Regions from separate parts of the Streptomyces sp. URMC 123 genome, predicted to be linked through region 4. Evidence: riboswitches for the same ligand, from Rfam matches in the RefSeq annotation. Region 4 holds a riboswitch; each other region holds the start of a gene.
What was found. Region 4 has a riboswitch for cyclic di-AMP ahead of ACSNOD_RS06880 (transglycosylase family protein). Riboswitches for the same ligand answer to the same signal wherever they lie in the genome.
Positions count from the first base shown of each region.

Region 1: another riboswitch for cyclic di-AMP. It lies ahead of ACSNOD_RS26580 (M23 family metallopeptidase); the one in region 4 lies ahead of ACSNOD_RS06880 (transglycosylase family protein).
Region 2: another riboswitch for cyclic di-AMP. It lies ahead of ACSNOD_RS03335 (C40 family peptidase); the one in region 4 lies ahead of ACSNOD_RS06880 (transglycosylase family protein).
Region 3: another riboswitch for cyclic di-AMP. It lies ahead of ACSNOD_RS17430 (M23 family metallopeptidase); the one in region 4 lies ahead of ACSNOD_RS06880 (transglycosylase family protein).

Region 1 is NZ_JBPQTV010000338.1:1,907-6,037, reverse strand. It holds gene ACSNOD_RS26585 (MFS transporter) at 1-536, opposite strand, end outside; gene ACSNOD_RS26580 (M23 family metallopeptidase) at 1,172-2,320, opposite strand; cyclic di-AMP (ydaO/yuaA leader) riboswitch at 2,331-2,559, opposite strand; gene ACSNOD_RS26575 (hypothetical protein) at 3,030-4,131, shown strand, end outside.
Region 2 is NZ_JBPQTV010000012.1:30-4,160, forward strand. It holds partial or broken gene ACSNOD_RS03330 (DMT family transporter) at 1-927, opposite strand, end outside; cyclic di-AMP (ydaO/yuaA leader) riboswitch at 1,292-1,446, shown strand; gene ACSNOD_RS03335 (C40 family peptidase) at 1,450-1,923, shown strand; gene ACSNOD_RS03340 (undecaprenyl-diphosphate phosphatase) at 2,059-2,934, opposite strand; gene ACSNOD_RS03345 (PP2C family protein-serine/threonine phosphatase) at 3,177-4,131, opposite strand, start outside.
Region 3 is NZ_JBPQTV010000137.1:9,071-13,201, reverse strand. It holds gene ACSNOD_RS17435 (GntR family transcriptional regulator) at 1-729, opposite strand, end outside; gene ACSNOD_RS17430 (M23 family metallopeptidase) at 1,016-1,810, opposite strand; cyclic di-AMP (ydaO/yuaA leader) riboswitch at 1,825-1,979, opposite strand; gene ACSNOD_RS17425 (M16 family metallopeptidase) at 2,328-3,695, opposite strand; gene ACSNOD_RS17420 (M16 family metallopeptidase) at 3,722-4,131, opposite strand, start outside.
Region 4 is NZ_JBPQTV010000031.1:28,228-32,358, forward strand. It holds gene ACSNOD_RS06870 (lactonase family protein) at 1-764, opposite strand, end outside; gene ACSNOD_RS06875 (DUF4230 domain-containing protein) at 1,027-1,704, opposite strand; cyclic di-AMP (ydaO/yuaA leader) riboswitch at 2,176-2,341, shown strand; gene ACSNOD_RS06880 (transglycosylase family protein) at 2,347-3,627, shown strand; gene ACSNOD_RS06885 (VanZ family protein) at 3,657-4,131, opposite strand, start outside.

The DNA of each region.
Region 1 (4,131 bases), on a different contig from region 4:
AGGATCACCAGCCCGAGCACCACGCCGAGCGCGAAGGTCAGCCGCCAGCCGACGTTCGCGGCGAAGAAGTCGGTGTCCAGCATGACGATGGAGAGCAGCGAGCCGCCCACCGCGCCGAGCCAGAAGCTGCCGTTGATGATCAGGTCGACGCGGCCGCGGTACTCGGAGGGGATCAGCTCGTCGATGGCGGAGTTGATGGCGGCGTACTCACCACCGATGCCGAAGCCGGTGAGGAAGCGGAAGGCGAAGAACCACCAGTTGGAGAAGGAGACGGCGGTCAGCGCGGTCGCCGCGAGGTAGACCGCGAGGGTCAGCATGAAGAGCTTCCGGCGGCCGAAGCGGTCCGTCAGCCAGCCGAAGAAAAGGGCGCCCAGACAGGCGCCCGCGACGTAGAGAGCGGCGGCCAGGCCGGTGACCTGCGCGGAGCTGATGGGCAGTCCGCTGCCCTGCTCCGAGAGCCGGCCGGCGATGTTGCCGACGACCGTGACCTCCAGGCCGTCGAGTATCCAGACCGTGCCGAGTCCGATGACGATCATCCAGTGCCAGCGCGCCCAGGGAAGTCGGTCGAGCCGCGCGGGGACGTCGGTGGTGATGGTGCCGAGGTCGGCGCCGGGTGTCTCGGCGGCGGGTGCCTCGGGGCCGGTTTTCGCGACGGCGGGTGCCTCGGCTGTCTCGGCGGCGCGGGTCTCGGCGGCGCGGGTCTCGGCGGCGCGCGGATCAGCGGCGCGGGTCTCGGCGGCGGGCGGTCGGGAGCCCTCGGCTATTCGGGGGCCGCCCTCACCCCTGCCCCCGGGGTCGTCGCCCGGTCCCCTCGGCGCGTCTCCGGCCGGGGCCGGGCCCTGGTCTCTCCCCTGGGCCGCCTTGGGGACGATGCGCCCCGTTCCCCGGCAGTCCCCTTGGTCCTCCCCGTGATCCTCTCGGTGAGCGGCGGTCGTCATCGCACCCTCCTCGTCGCGGAAGTCGCCGAAGCGGGTTCCCGTACGACCAAGGCTCATGCATGCGATGTACGGCCGCAAACGCACCGCCGCGACCACGGGTTTCCCGTTCCCGTACGGGGTGTTCGGCGGACGCGGCCCTTACGAGAGGGCCCGGCGGCGGCCCGCTGCCCAGCGAAATCCGTTCCGGTTGCGGACCCCGGCACGTTCCGGTTATGGCCCCCGCAGCCGCCCGCTCAGACGTCGACGCCGTGGCCGCGCAGCCAGGACAGCGGGTTGACGGGCGAGCCGCCGCCCGGCCGGACCTCCAGGTGCAGATGCGGTCCGGTGACATTGCCCGTGGCGCCGACCCGGCCGATGGTCTCGCCGGCCCCGACCGAACCGGAGGTCTTCGTCATCGACGACAGATGGCAGTACCAGATCTCCGTACCGTCCGGCAGCGTGAGCACGATGCGATAGCCGTACGCGCCCGCCCAGCCGGCCTGGGTGATGGTGCCGCCGTGCACGGCCTTGACCGGGGTGCCCGTCGGGGCGGCGAAGTCCTGGCCGGTGTGGTTGCGCGACCACATGGAACCGGACTCGCCGAAGGTCGAGGTCAGGGTGTACGAGGCCAGTGGCGCGACATGGCCGCCCGACGCCTTGGCCGTCCCCCCGGACCCGTCCTCGTCACCGCCGCCCGAACCGCCGGAGCCGCCCGAGCCGCCGTCCTCCTCGCCGCCGCCCCCCGCGCGTTCGGCCTGCGCCTGGGCGTCCTCCGCGGCCTTCTTCCGCTTCGCCTCCTCCGCGGCCTCCGCCTCGGCCTGCGCCTGGGCGGTCTCCGCGGCCTCCGCCGCCGCCGACGTGGCCGCCGCGCGCTCGGCGGCGGTGCGCTCCGCGGCGTCGGCCGCCGACTGCTGCTGCTCGGCCTGGCGCATGATGCGGGCGCGCAGCGCCTCGCCCGCGCCGGTGCCCTGCTCCGCCTCGGCCGTGGTCAGGCCGGCCTGGGTGAGCGGGGCGGCGGCCTGCCGCGCGGTGCCCGCGTCCCCCGCGGTGGCACCCTCGGCGGCGGCGTCGCCCCTCACCAGAGAGCCGATGCCCGGCAGGGACTCTGCGTCGGGGAGCTGGTTCACGACCCGGGAGAGGTCGGGCACGGCGATGGAGACCGGGGGCCGCTCCTTGGCAGTGGCCATGCCGCCGGCGCCGACCGCCGCGATGACGCCGACACCCAGCACGGCCGAGCTGCGGGCCATCGAGCCGCCGCGCTGCTTGACCACGCGATGGCGGCCGCGGACCGGGGCGACGGACTCCGCGGTGGGGTTCCAGGTGCCGCCCTCGCCGCCGCCGGCCGGGGGCTCGGCGACGAATCCGGGGTATCCGGCCGAACCGGTGGGGGTGTTGGGCGCCATGCGGGCGCTCTCCTTCCTTCCTCCTCGCCTACCGGGTTAGCTGACGGGTTCGGAGCAGGAAGGTCTCCTACGGCTCCTCCACGACGGCGACCCGTGATCGTGACGCGGCGCGGGGCCGCGAGCTGTGATCCGTGGTCCATGGGCGCCTGGACGGGCCCATGGGCGGGTGGAGGCACCGATTCACCCCAGGGTGGTGGTTCCCCGGTTCCTCGTGGTGCGGGATTCGGCGACGGCGCACGGTGCCGCCTCTTGTGGCAGCTGGGACGACCGCACTGCGTTATCGAACGTTAATAGAAAGAGTCACTTCTTTCCAAGCCGCGCAGCTTGATCATTGCGAACCGACAGGTGACCTTCTCCGGCCATTTCCCCATCTATGCGCCCGAACTGATCCCCCCTCGTCAAACCTGCCTTCATCTGATCGTTCATCAGTTGTTATGCGATGCGGCCCGCCCCGCTCGCGCCTCCGCGGCCCCCCTGCCCGGGACCTCCCTTCGGGGGCGATGACGCGGCGCATCCCCACGCTCACCCCGTGAAGCGATGACGCCCGCACCCTGCGGATAAACGGCGCGCATCGGGTAGCGTCGTACATATGACCAGCGCATCGCGCCGGGCGGGCAGCCGATCGGCGCGCCGGCCGCGGAGGCGGCAGGCGCGGCGGATACGGGTGCGTCCCCTCGCCCTTCTCGCCGCACTCCTCACGGCGCTGCTGATGGCGGCCGCCGCGACCACCACGAGCGCCCGCGCGGCCGACGGCCTCGACGCCGCCGCGGACGCCCTGCACGACGGGCCCGTCTACGTCGACCCGCGGGCGTCCGACCGACTCCCACCGGACCGCGCCAAGGCCCTCGCCGACAAGATCGAGGACGCGGGCAAGCCGGTCTTCGTGGCCGTGCTGCCCACCGCGCCCGAGTACCCGCCCGGCACGCTCCTCCAGGACCTGCGCGCCAAGACCGGGATCACCGGCGTGTACGCCGTCCAGCTCGGTGACCGCTTCAGCGCGGGCGCCGATCCGCGCGTGATGCCGCGCAACGCCGTCAGCAACCTCACCGGCGAGGTCGGGCGGTCCCACCCGGGCGACGCCGCGGCCCAGCTGGAGAGCTTCGTCGACGACGCGCTCCGGCAGGCGAACGGCCGGGCGCCGTCCTCCTGGGACAGCGGCTCCTCCGGCGGCGGCCTCGGCGCCGGCGCCGCAGTGGCGCTCGTCGCCCTGCTCGCCGCGGGCGGCGGCGGAGCGTTCCTGATGCATCAGCGGAGCAAGAAGCGCCGGGCCGAGGAGGAACGGGCCCAGCTGGAGCGCCTGCGGACCGTCGTCGACGAGGACATCACCGCCTTCGGCGAGGAGCTCGACCGGCTGGACTTCCAGCCGGCGTCGCCCGAGGCGGACGACGCGATGCGCGAGGACTACGGGCGCGGGCTCGACGCCTACGAACGCGCGAAGGCCGCCATGGCGGCCGCCCGCCACCCGGACGACGTGCGGGCCGTGACCGAGGCCCTGGAGGAGGGCCGCTTCGCCCTGGCCGTGCTCGCCGCCCGCCGCGAGGGCCGTCCGCTGCCCGAACGCAGGCCGCCGTGCTTCTTCGACCCCCGGCACGGCCCCTCGGTCGAGGACGCGACATGGGCGCCGCCCGGTGGCGCGGAGCGCACGGTCCCGGTCTGCGCGGCGGACGCGGCGCGGCTGGCGGACGGCGAGGAGCCCCTGTCCCGTACGGTCGAGACGGCCTCGGGTCGCCGCCCGTACTGGGACGCGGGCCCGGCCTACGCCCCCTGGGCCGGCGGCTACTTCGGCGGTGGCATCCTGCCCGGCCTGCTCA
Region 2 (4,131 bases), on a different contig from region 4:
GGCGTCGCGCGGGGCTTCGGGCGCGCGCTCCCGGCGCCGCGGCCCGCCGCCGGCCCGGGGCACCGTACGGGCCCGGCCCCGCGCCGCCGCCGTCTCACGGATCAGCGTCAGCAGCCCCAGCACCGTCACCACGGCCGCCGCCAGCACCAGCAGCGCGCCGCCGAGGCCGTAGCGGATGCCCTCGTCCAGCAGCGCCAGGCCGATCAGGGAGGCGATCACGGGGTTGACGACGGTGAGCGTGGCCAGCGGCGCCGTCAGCCCCGCCCCCCGGTACGACGCCTGCGACGTGGCCAGCCCTGTCACCGCGAGCACCGCGACCGCGACCAGCAGCGGCAGCTCCGCCAGCAGCGCCGCGCCCCGCCAGGCCGCGGCCGAGGTGATCGTCCAGTCGTCCACCACCGCCTTGACGAAGACCGACGCCACACCGAACGACACCCCGGAGGCGCAGGCCAGCGCCACCGCCCGGGCCGTGGGCCGCCCCCATCGCGCCGTCACCCCGGCCCCGGTCAGCACCCCGAGCGTGCCCACCGCCACGGCCAGCTGCTCGGCGCCGGTCAGGGGGCGGGACTCGCCGGAGCCCGTCAGCAGCAGCATCCCGGCCAGGCCCGCGGTGACCAGCACGGCGCCCCACCGTCCCGCCCGGCTCACCGGCCGCTTCACCCACACGGCCGCCATGGGCAGGGCGAACACCACGGTCAGCACCCCCAGCGGCTGAACGACGCTCAGCGGCCCCCAGCCCAGCGCCATCACATGCAGCAGGGCGCCCGCGCCGTTCAGGGCCACCGACGCCCACCAGCGCCCCTGGCGCAGCAGCGGCGCCCACCCCGGGGCGGAGCCGGCGGCGAGCCGCTCCTGCACGACGGCCGCGGCGGCGTAGGCGACGGCGGAGAGCAGGGCCAGTGCCACCGAGAGGGCGAGGGGGCTCATGTCCGGCCCCGGCGAGGGCGTCCGTTGCCGTTCATGCCACAACCTTCCTCCCGTACGGCCGCGTTGTCGTCGTCCGCCGGTCGGCTCCGGGTGTACTGCCGGTGGAGTACGGGGGCGGGCGCGGGCCGTCGTACGACGTGGCGGGGGCGGCCGGTGACCCGGGGTCAGGAGTGGTGCACAGCCGCCCTCATGGGGAGAAATCCGGCGGGACACGCCCGACCGAATGAGTAGTGAACATGTTCACAGAAGGCCGTTTCGGCTCTGAATTCGATCGGTTGATGGCGCAGTATCCATGACTGACGTTCAAGCCCCCGTCGTCGGGACGGGGCCGTCCGGGCGGACGCCGAGTCCTGCCACCACCCGGACGTGACCGACGCAGACGAGTTGGCAGGAGCGGGAGACCCGAGCACGACGGGCCACGACAGCGGTGGCCCTTGGGGTGAAGCCACGCATTGGCCGGGCACCTTCGCAGCCCGAACCCGACAGGTCATCTTTCGCAGGCGGATGACGAAGGGTTCACCCATGTCCGCGCGGACGCACATACCCACGCTCATGTCCCGGGCCGGCGCCACGGCCGCCCTCACCACCGCGGCCGTCGCCGCGACGGTCCTCGTCCCGGCGATGTCCGGCGGCGCCGAGGCCGCGAGCCCGGCCGGCACGGCGCTCAAGGCCGCCGCGGCCAAGCGGGGCGCCCCGTACCAGTACGGGGCGGCGGGCCCCAACCGGTTCGACTGCTCGGGGCTCACGCAGTACGCCTACAAGCGGGCCGGCAAGAACCTCCCGCGCACGGCGGCCGCCCAGTACAACCGGACCCGCCACATTCCCGCCTCCGGCCGACAGGCGGGCGACCTGGTGTTCTTCCACTCCGGACGGAACGTCTACCACGTCGGCATCTACGCGGGTAACAACACGATCTGGCACTCGCCGAAGCCGGGCAAGACCGTGCGCCAGGAGAAGATCTGGACCAACAGCGTCTGGTACGGCCGCGTGAGCTGATTCGGGCGAACCGGCCCCGGCGAACCGGCCCTGCGAACCAGCCCCGGTGCACCGGCCCCGGTGCACCGCCCGCGGCCGAAACGCAGCCGCCCCCGGCCCATGACGGGCGGGGGGCGGAAGCCGCTTCTCGACGGGTCAGCCCACGGACTGGCCCGCGTCCGGTTCCAGGACGCCCATCGCCACCAGGATGATCAGGGCGATGCCGAGCAGGATGCGGTAGACCACGAAGGGCATGAAGCTCTTGGTCGAGATGAACCGCATGAACCACGCGATCACCGCGTATCCCACCACGAAGGCGATGACCGTGGCGAAGGCCGTGGGGCCCCAGGCGACATGGCCCTCGCTCATGGCGTCCTTGAGCTCGTAGCCGCCCGAGGCCAGCACGGCGGGGATGGCGAGCAGGAAGGAGTACCGGGCCGCCGCCTCCCGGGTGTAGCCCATCAGCAGGCCGCCGCTGATCGTCGCCCCGGAGCGGGAGACGCCGGGGATGAGGGCCATCGCCTGGCAGACGCCGTAGACGAGGCCGTCGCGCACGGTGAGCTCGGAGAGCGTCTTGCGCTCGCGGACCGCGCGGTGTCGGCCGCCGTTCTCGTCACGTGCCGCCAGCCGGTCGGCGACTCCGAGGACGATGCCCATGACGATGAGCGTGGTGGCGGTCACCCGCAGATCGCGGAACGGGCCCTCGATCTGGTCCTTGAGCGTGACCCCCAGCACACCGATGGGGATCGAGCCGACGATCACCAGCCAGCCCATCTTCGCGTCGTGATCGGAGCGCAGCGACTTGTCGAACAGCGAGCGGCACCACGCCGAGATGATCCGCGCGATGTCCTTGCGGAAGTAGATGAGGACGGCGGCCTCGGTCCCGATCTGGGTGATGGCGGTGAACGCCGCCCCCGGGTCCTCCCACTGCGCGAATGCCGCGGTCAGCCGCAGATGGGCGCTGGAGGAGATCGGCAGGAACTCGGTCAACCCCTGGACGAGCCCCAGGATGAATGATTCGAACCACGACATGAGACGTAACGCATCCAAGCAATGATCATGGCCTGACCTGCTGGACCACAGGTCACGCGGGGTTTTCCGGGCATCCGGCCGACGGGCGTGTCCCCTTCTGCGGGAGGTGGCCCGCTGCTGCGGGAGGCGGCCCGCGGCGAGCCGCCGCCGCCCCCTCGCCGACTCCTTCGACGCGGAGCCGGTCGACCGCCCTCCGCCTGACGTGCCCCCGATGAGGATCACCGGCCTCGGCGGAGGGAAGCCTAGCGCCCTTGTGTAACGGCTTTCTGAAGACCCCGGCCCTCCGCCTTCCGAGGACCCCGGCCCTCCGCCGTCGCCGGCGCGCGGAGGGCGAGCACCGCCATGTCGTCGTGGCCGTCGCTGGGCCGGGCGGCCACCACCGCCCGGCCCAGCTCCTCCACCGGCCGGTCCGCGTGCGCCGCGGCCACCTCGGCCACCGTCCGCAGGCCGTCCCCGAGGTCCCGGCGCGGGTGCTCGACCAGGCCGTCGGTGAACATCACCACGGTGGCGCCCGGGGGCAGCGGGCACCGGTGGTCGAGCCGCCGGTGGCCGGCGTCGACCCCGAGCGGCGGATCGGGCTCGCCCTCGGGGTAGCCGGCCTCGCCCGGCGCGGTGACCACCAGCGGCGGCGGGTGGCCCGCGCTGCTCCAGACCAGCCGCCACCCGCCCTCGTGGGGCTCGATGCGGGCCAGGCACACGGTCGCCATCACGGGCTCGCCCAGCGCCTCCAGGGTCCGGTCGAGCCGGGCCAGTACGGCGCTGGGCGCGGCGCCGGTGTCGAAGGCGAGGGCCCGCAGCATGTTGCGGAGCCGCGCCATGGCCGCCGCCGCCCGCACGTCGTGGCCGACCACGTCGCCGACGATGGTCGCCAGGGCGCCGTCCGGCAGCACGAGCGCGTCGTACCAGTCGCCGCCCAGCAGGGCCGGGTCCGTCGCCGGCTGGTACAGCGCCCAGGAGGTGAACGGCGCCAGCTCGGGCAGCCGGGGCAGCAGCAGCCGCTGGAACTGCTCGGCGCCGGAGCGGACCTGGCCGTAGAGCCGGGCGTTCTCGATGGCGACGCCGGCCGCGCCGGCCAGGGCCACCACCAGCGCCTCGTCGTCGGCGTCGAAGGGCCGGCCGTCGATGCGGTCCGACAGGTACAGATTCCCGTACACCCGGCCGCGCACCCCGATCGCGACGCCCAGCAGCGTCCGCATC
Region 3 (4,131 bases), on a different contig from region 4:
CCGCTCCGCGTCCCCGCGGGCCACGGCGTCCACGATGGCGCCGCGCTCCGCCCACGAGGCCATGGCCCAGGCGGTCGCCGCCGCGGGGCCGGCCTCGGCGCCCGCCCCTGCCCGAGCGGGCCGTACGGGGTGCCCGGCGCGCGCCCGTACCGCCGGCGCGGCCTGGGCCCGTACCGCCGCCCCGGCCCCGGCCGGCACCCGTACCGCCGCCGCGGCCCGTTCCCGTACCGCCACCGCGGCCCCGGCCGGCACCTCCACCGCGTACACCCAGGCGAGCTTGCGGCGGGTCTGGGTCAGCAGCGCCGCCAGGCCGGGGCTGCCGGACGCCTGGGCGAGCGTCTCGTGGAACCAGCCCTCCAGCGCCCCCAGGTCGCCCAGCCGGCCGTGGCGGGCGCGCTCCCGGCCCAGCCGGACCAGCCCGCGCAGCACCTTCAGATGGGCCTCGGTGCGCCGCTGGGCGGCGCGTGCCGCGCCCAGCGGCTCCAGCAGCGCCCGGATGTCCAGGAGGTCGGCGGCCTCCCGCTCGGACGGCTGGGCGACACAGGCGCCGGCGTGCCGGCGGGTGGTGACGAAGCCCTCGGACTCCAGCGTGCGCAGGGCCTCCCGCACGGGCACCCGGGAGACCCCGTGGCGGCGGGCGAGGAGCTCCTCGGTCAGCCGGCCGCCGGGCGGGTGGACCCCGGAGACGATGTCGTCACGGATCGCGTCGCAGACCGCGTGCGCGGGGATGCCGCCGCCCGCCGCGTCGCCGTTCACCGTCGACTCCGCATTCTTCGGCCCTCCGCCTTTCGCCGCCCCGGAAACATTCTTCACCGCGAAACGAACCCAATTCCCTCGCTGCGGCGACTCTAGGGCAGCGCGGCGCGATTTCCGATGGCGCCGGTGATTTCATGCATATCTTTTGGCCGGAACGCGACGCGTCCTGGCCAGGGTCGCGGCGGGGCGGGGAGAAACCCGAGGGCCCCGGCGCATGCGCCGGGGCCCTCGGGGAAGGCGGAAGGAAGCCTCGAAGAGATCAGATGTTCACGCCGTGCGAGCGGAGGTAGGCGATCGGGTCGATGTCCGAGCCATAGGTGGCGCCGGTGCGGGCCTCGAAGTGGAGGTGCGGACCGGTGGAGTTGCCGGTGCTGCCCGACAGACCGATCTGCTGGCCCGGGGTGACGGTCTGGCCCGCGGACACGGACACGGACGACAGGTGCCCGTACTGCGTGTAGGTGCCGTCGGCGTGCTTGATGACGACGTTGTTGCCGTAGGCGCCGCCCCAGCCCGCCTCGACCACGGTGCCGGAGGCCACCGAGCGCACCGTGGTGCCGGAGGCGGCGTGGAAGTCGATGCCGGTGTGGCTGCCGGACGACCAGTTGCCGCCGGAGGCCTTGTACTGGGTGGAGACGTAGGAGCCCTCCACGGGCGCCACATAGGCCATCAGGCGCTTGCGCTCCGCCTCGCGGGCGGCCCGCTCCTGGGCCTCGCGCTCGGCCTTGGCCTGCGCCTCGGCGCGCCGCTTCTCCGCCTCGGCCTGCTTCTTGGCCTCGGCCTCGGCCTTCGCCTTCGCGGCGGCCTCGTCGGCCATGTGCTGCTGCGTCTGGGCCTGGGCGTCGATGGTCTCGGTCATCGTGTCACCGATGACGATCGCCTGGTTGAGGCCGGTCGTCTCGACCGAGGGCGCCTCTCCGCTCGCCGCGACCGCCGGGCTGGCCAGGGTGGCGACGACGCCGGTGGTGGCGAGGGTGGCTATGCCCGCGATGTTCGCGCCGGAACGGGCCATACGGCCCGGACGGCGGTGCTTCCCGGTGGCACGGGTGAACGCCATGGGGTGGCGTGCTCCTTTCCTTCCTTCTCGCCTACCGGGTTAGCTGACGGGTTCGGAGCAGGAAGGTCTCCTACGGGCCCCTCGTCAAAGGCGCCCGATTCACCCCAGGGACGTTTGGGTCCCCGGCTCCCCTGGCTCGCGCCATGCGGGGACTCGGCGATGACTGTCCGCCAGTCGCGGGTGCGACTGTGATGCTCGGTCGAACAGCCGGACCGACGCTAATCGGCTCGTCTTTCAATCGGCAAACAGAACGGGGCTTTTGTAGCGCACGCCACAGGAAAGACGGGCAACCTCTCCAATAAAACGGACAAAGGACGCACCTCGGGCCCCAAGAGGGGCCGAGATGCGTCCTGTTCACCGCGCGGCACGGGGGTCCGTACGGTCGTCGCACCGGCTTCGGTCCGTACGGACGCGCGCTTCGCTCCGTACGGCACCGGCCTTCCGTCCGTACGGGCACCGGCTTCGACCCGTACAGTCGTCGACTTTCCGTCCGTACGGACGCGCGCCGCGGAGCGGGTCAGCCCTTGATGATGCTGACCTCGCCGATGCCCAGCTCCCGCACCGGCTCCGCGATGCTGGAGGCGTCACCCACCAGTACGGTCACCAGCCGGTCCACGGGGAAGGCGTTGACGACCGCAGCGGTGGCCTCCACCGTGCCGGTCTCCGCGAGCCGGGCGTACAGCTGCGCCTGGTAGTCGTCGGGCAGGTGCTGCTCCACCTGGTCGGCGAAGGTGCCCGCGACGGCCGCGGCGGTCTCGTACTTCAGCGGCGCGACGCCCACCAGGTTCTGCACCGCGACGTCCCGCTCGGCGTCGGTGAGCCCCTCGGCGGCGAGCGTGCGCAGCACCTTCCAGAGGTCGGCGAGCGCCGGCGCCGTGGACGGGGTGTCCACCGAGCCGCTGATGGCGAGCATGGCGGCCCCGCTGCCGTCGGGCGCGGACAGCAGCACCTGGCCGAACGCCCGTACGCCGTAGGTGTAGCCCTTCTCCTCGCGCAGCACGCGGTCGAGCCGGGAGGTGAGGGTGCCGCCCAGGCAGTAGGTGCCGAGCACCTGCGCCGGCCACACGCGGTCGTGGCGGTCCGGCCCGAGCCGGCCGATCAGCAGCTGGGTCTGGACCGCGCCGGGGCGGTCGACGATCACGACGCGGCCGGTGTCGTCCGCCGTCACCGGCGGCACGGGCCGCGGTTCGGCGGTGCCGCCGGTCCAGGCGCCCAGGCTGTCGGCGAGCGCCGCGTCGAGGTCGATGCCGGAGAAGTCGCCCACGACCACCGCGGTGGTCGTCGCGGGGCGCACATGGGCCTCGTAGAAGGCGCGCACGGCCGCGGCGTCGATGCGCTCGACGGTCTCCAGCGTGCCCTGCCGGGGGCGCGACATCCGCGACTCGGCGGGGAACAGCGTCTGGGACAGCGCCATGGCGGCCCGGCGGCCGGGGTTGGCGAGCTCGTGCGGGATCTCGTCCAGCCGGTTGCGCACCAGCCGCTCGACCTCGCCGTCGGGGAAGGCGGGGGCGCGCAGCGCGTCGGCGAGGAGCCCGAGCGCCTTGGTGAGCCGGGAGGCCGGCACCTCCAGGGAGACCCGGACGCCCGGGTGGTCGGCGTGCGCGTCCAGGGTCGCGCCGCAGCGCTCCAGCTCGGCGGCGAACTCCTCGGCGGTGTGCTTGTCGGTGCCCTCCGACAGCGCGCGGGCCATGATCGTGGAGACCCCGTCGAGGCCCTTGGGCTCGGCGTCCAGCGGCGCGTCGAGGTTGATCTCGACGGCGACGACCTGCTGGCCGGGGCGGTGGCAGCGCAGGACCGTCAGGCCGTTGGGCAGGGTGGCGCGCTCGGGGGCCGGGAAGGCCCACGGCTTGGCGACGCCGCCCCGCGGCTGCGGGTGGAAGGTCATCGTGGGGGTCACGGCAGCGGTCTCGCTCACTTGGCCGCCTCCTCTTCCTGCGTCGCGTCACGGTCGGCGGCGGGGCCCGACCCGGCATCGGTGGTGCCGCCGGGGGCGGCCTCGACAGTGGCTCCGGACGCCATCTCGTCCGACGGCTCCTCGGCGGAGTCGGCGATCTTAGGGGCCTCGGTGGGCTCGTAGACCAGCACCGCGCGGTTGTCGGGGCGCAGCCGGGCGGCGGCCACGGCGCGCACCTCGTCGGCGGTGACGTCCAGCACCCGGCCCACGGCCGTCAGGGCGAGCTGCGGGTCACCGAAGAGCACGGCGTAGCGGCACAGTTCGTCGGCGCGCCCGCCGACGGTGGCGAGCCGGTCCAGCCACTCGCGCTCCAGCTGTGCCTGGGCGCGCTCCATCTCCTCGGGGGTGGGCCCCTCGGCGGCGAAAC
Region 4 (4,131 bases):
GCGAGCTGGCGCGGCCCGGCCCCGGGACGCAGCGCGGACCGGGAGCGTTCGGTGAGGGTGCCGCGCCGGGGGTCGAGCCGGTAGCCGTAGACCGTGTCGGTGCCGAGGTCGACGGCGAGCACATGCCGGCCGTCCGGCGCGGTGACCACCTGGTGGGCGTGCGGGCCGCTCTGCCCCGGGCCGGGCGCCGGGCTGGTGTGGGTGACCAGGTCGCTGCGCGGCCCGAGACCGCCGTCGGCCAGCACGGGGTGCACCGTCACGCTGCCCGAGCGGTAGTTGGCGCTCAGCAGATGGCGGCCCTCGGGGTGGACCGACAGATGGCAGGGGCCGCCGTCCGCCGGTCTGCTGCCCAGCACTCTCGGCTCCCAGCCGCCCGCGTCGAGCGCGATGGCGGTCACGGCGCCGCGCCGGCGCTCATTGACGGTGTAGAGGGTGCGGCCGGTGGGGGAGAGGGCCAGATACGAGGGGTCGGCCACGCCGTCGAGCGCCCCGGTCCCCACGATCCGGCCGCTGTCCGGGTCGTAGCCGGCGAGGCCCAGGCCGGGGGCGCCGCCGCTGCCGGAGGTGTAGGCGCCGAGGAACAGCCTGCGCAGCGGCGCCCGGCCGTCCGGGGCGCCGCCCCCGGGGCCCGGCCCGGGGCGCGCGGCTCCCTCGCCGGCCCCCCTGGCCTCCCCCGGGCGGGCGGCGGTGGCGCCCGCCCCGGCGGCCCCGGCGGCGAGCAGGGTGAGCAGACGGCGGCGGCCGATTCCTGAAGCGCTGCCCATGGCGGTCCCTCCGGTCCCGGGCGCCCGTGCGCGCCCGCTCGTCGTTGCGTCTCGTCGTCGCTCGCATCCGGTACGGCCGATACGTCCCGTATGTCGTTCGGCTCCGGCCAGAGCCACGGTAGGGCGCTCGGCGGAGCGAGCGCTCGAACGACATCGGCCCGTTCGGCGCGGGCGGCGCGGCGCGGCGGGTCGCCGAACCGCCGGGAGGGGAACAGCGCAGTGGCCTGCTCACCCGCTGGGAGGGGAACAGTGCAGCGGCCTGTCACCCGCTGGGAGGCGCGAACCGCACGGTGATCCGCTCATAGCCGAGGGAGCGGATCAGGTTCTCCAGCATCGTCCGCGTGTTCCGCTCGGCGCGGTCCGTCAGATCGCTCTCCCGCGCCGCCTCCTCGATGTGCCGCACCGCCAGCCGGTGCACCTCGCGCTCGTCGTTGGGGTTGTCGGAGAACACATCGCCGAGCCGGTCGAGCAGGCCCCGCTCCTTGGCCACGGCGTACGACCGGTCCGCGTCGAGCGCCGCCCTGCCCAGCCGGGCGCGGGGCAGGGTGACGGTGGCGCTCTTCCGGTCCTCCGTCACGGTCACCGCGTCCTCGCCCAGCCCGCCGAGGTCGACATGGGCGCCGACGGTGCCCGCGCCCACGAAGAGCGTCCGGCTGCCGCGCACCGCGTCGGGCAGGAACTTCGCGTCCTTGTCCAGGTCGACCACCACCTGGAAGTTCCCCGAGGCGGCCTCGTAGCGGCTCATGTCCTGGATGGACTCCAGCAGCGCGGGACCGGTGCGGTCCTCGGTGCGGGTGCCGAACGGATCGAGGGCATCGGGCAACAGGCGCAACCACGCGACGAGCAGCAGCAGTCCGAGGACGACGGCCATCAGGGCCAGCGCGGCCGGCAGGGCGACCCACCAGGTCACCCGGCGGCGTTCACGGTGTGCGGACGGCATGGCGCACCTCCCGGCGGCGGGACTTCGGCGACGCGGCCCGAGGGCCTTTCACGGCTCATGTCCTCCCCGTTCTTCCCCCGTGCCGCCCGGTTCACGACCGCCGTGCGGGAGCGGGCAAACCGGGCGTGTGCGGATGCGCCGGGCAACGCGCCCCTGGTGCCTCCGTGATGCAATTCACACCCACCGCACCCCTCGGGGCGCTCCCGATGCCCCGGTGAATCGTTTCCGGCCAACTTCCTTGCCGTATCCGGACTTTATCGGGCCATGCGGCCGACCCTTTTTCGCGCTGCGATGAAGATCCGGAGCGCAGAGTGACGCCCCGGCCGAAGCGTGGAATGCGTTCATCGGCAATCCCCCATTCCGGGTTCTTGTGGCGGCGAATTGAATGTGATTTCTTTTGCCCGTCCCGCCGATCGACCAAGGGCGGGCATCATCCGCCGGAGCGCCGAATCCTGCCGCCGGTGGGGGGTGACCACACCAATGCTCATGGCAGGAGCGGGGGAACCAGGTAGGCGCCGCACCGTGTGGCCACGGGCGGCTTGGGGTGAAGACGCGCGACGGCGACGCCGTATCGAGCGACCGGGCGACTCCGGCCCGAACCCGACAGCTCACCTCGCAGGCGTAGGAGAGGAAAGATCGCCCATGCCTGCACGTGGACGTCATCGCCGGTACAAGCCCAGCCGCATATCGCGTGCCTCCCTCACGGCCGCCGCCGGCGGGGCCGGCATCGCCCTTCCGCTCATCGGGGTCTCCCAGGCCGACGCCGCCTCGGTGGACACCTGGGACAAGGTCGCCGAGTGCGAATCCACCGGCAACTGGAACATCAACACCGGCAACGGCTATTACGGCGGCCTCCAGTTCACCCAGAGCACCTGGAAGGCCTTCGGCGGCACCGCGTACGCGCCGCGCGCCGACCAGGCCAGCAAGGACGAGCAGATCGCCGTCGCCGAGAAGGTGCTCAAGGGCCAGGGGCCGGGTGCCTGGCCGGTCTGCTCCGGCAAGGCGGGCCTCGCCCGCGGCGGCGCGGCGCCCCGCACGGCCCCCGCCCCGCAGGAGCGCCGGCAGGCCGCCGCCCCCCAGGAGCGCCGGACGGCGCAGCAGCCGAAGGCCGAGCGGAAGGCGGAGCCCCGGCGGAGCGCGCCCCAGCAGGAGCGGGGGCCCGCCACCTCTCCGGCGCCGGCGCCCACCGACACCGCGCGGAGCACCTTCTACACCGTCGTCACCGGCGACACCCTGTCCACGATCTCGCAGGACCAGGGCGTGGCGGGCGGCTGGGAGCGGCTCTACGAGACCAACCGCCGGGTCATAGGGGACGACCCCGACCTGATCATGCCCGGTCAGCGGCTGGCGCTCGGCCACGAGGGCAGCCACGCCACCCCGCCCAAGGCCGGCTCGCCGGACCGGCGGGCGCAGGCCGCCCCGCAAACCCGTCCCCAGGCGCCCGTCGCCCGCAAGAAGGCCGAGCGGCCCGCCGCCCAGCACAAGGCGAAGCCCGCCGGTTCCGTCGCGTCCCGGTCCACCGGCTTCACCGCGCCGGTCCGGGTGGGCCCCAGCACTCCCTACCGGGCCGCCGGCGGCAGTTGGGCCAGCGGCTACCACACCGGTGTGGACTTCTCCGTCTCCACCGGCACCTCGGTCAAGGCCATCACCTCGGGCCAGGTCGTCTCCGCCGGCTGGGGCGGGGCGTACGGCTACGAGGTGGTGATCCGGCACGCCGACGGCAAGTACAGCCAGTACGCCCACCTGTCGGCGCTCTCCGTCTCCGCCGGGCAGTCGGTCTCGGTCGGCCAGCAGATCGGCCGCTCCGGTTCCACCGGCAACAGCACCGGCCCGCACCTGCACTTCGAGGTGCGCACCGGCCCCTCGTACGGCTCGGACATCGACCCCATCGCCTACCTGCGCTCGCACGGCGTCAGCGTCTGACGGGACCGGTCCCCGGCCGGCTCGGGCGGTCACGGCCGACTCGCGTCGGGGCGTTCGGCCCGGCGCTGCCACCAGTGGCGGCGCCGGGGGTGGACGGCCCGGCCGAGCCGGCGGCCGAGCAGCAGATAACCCAGGAGCGCCCCGGCGGTGTTGAGGATGACATCGTCGATGTCGAAGGCCCGGCCGGTCACCAGCGCGCCCTGGATCAGCTCCACCAGCGTCATCACCACGGCCGTCACCAGCGCGACCCGCAGCAGTCCGCGGGCCCGGGGGAACAGCACCGGCAGCAGCAGCCCGAAGGGCACGCCGAGCGCCACATTGCCGCCGATCTGCTTCACGGTGTCCCGGAAGCCCGGCTGGGACAGATAGTCGCGCAGGGAGTCGCCGGGGCGCAGATTGCTGTGCGTCAGCGGCTCCGAGGCCGCCGAGGGCACCAGCGTGAGCCGGGCCAGCGCGATGGCGAACGCCACCATCGCGACGAAGGCCACGGCCATCACCAGCACC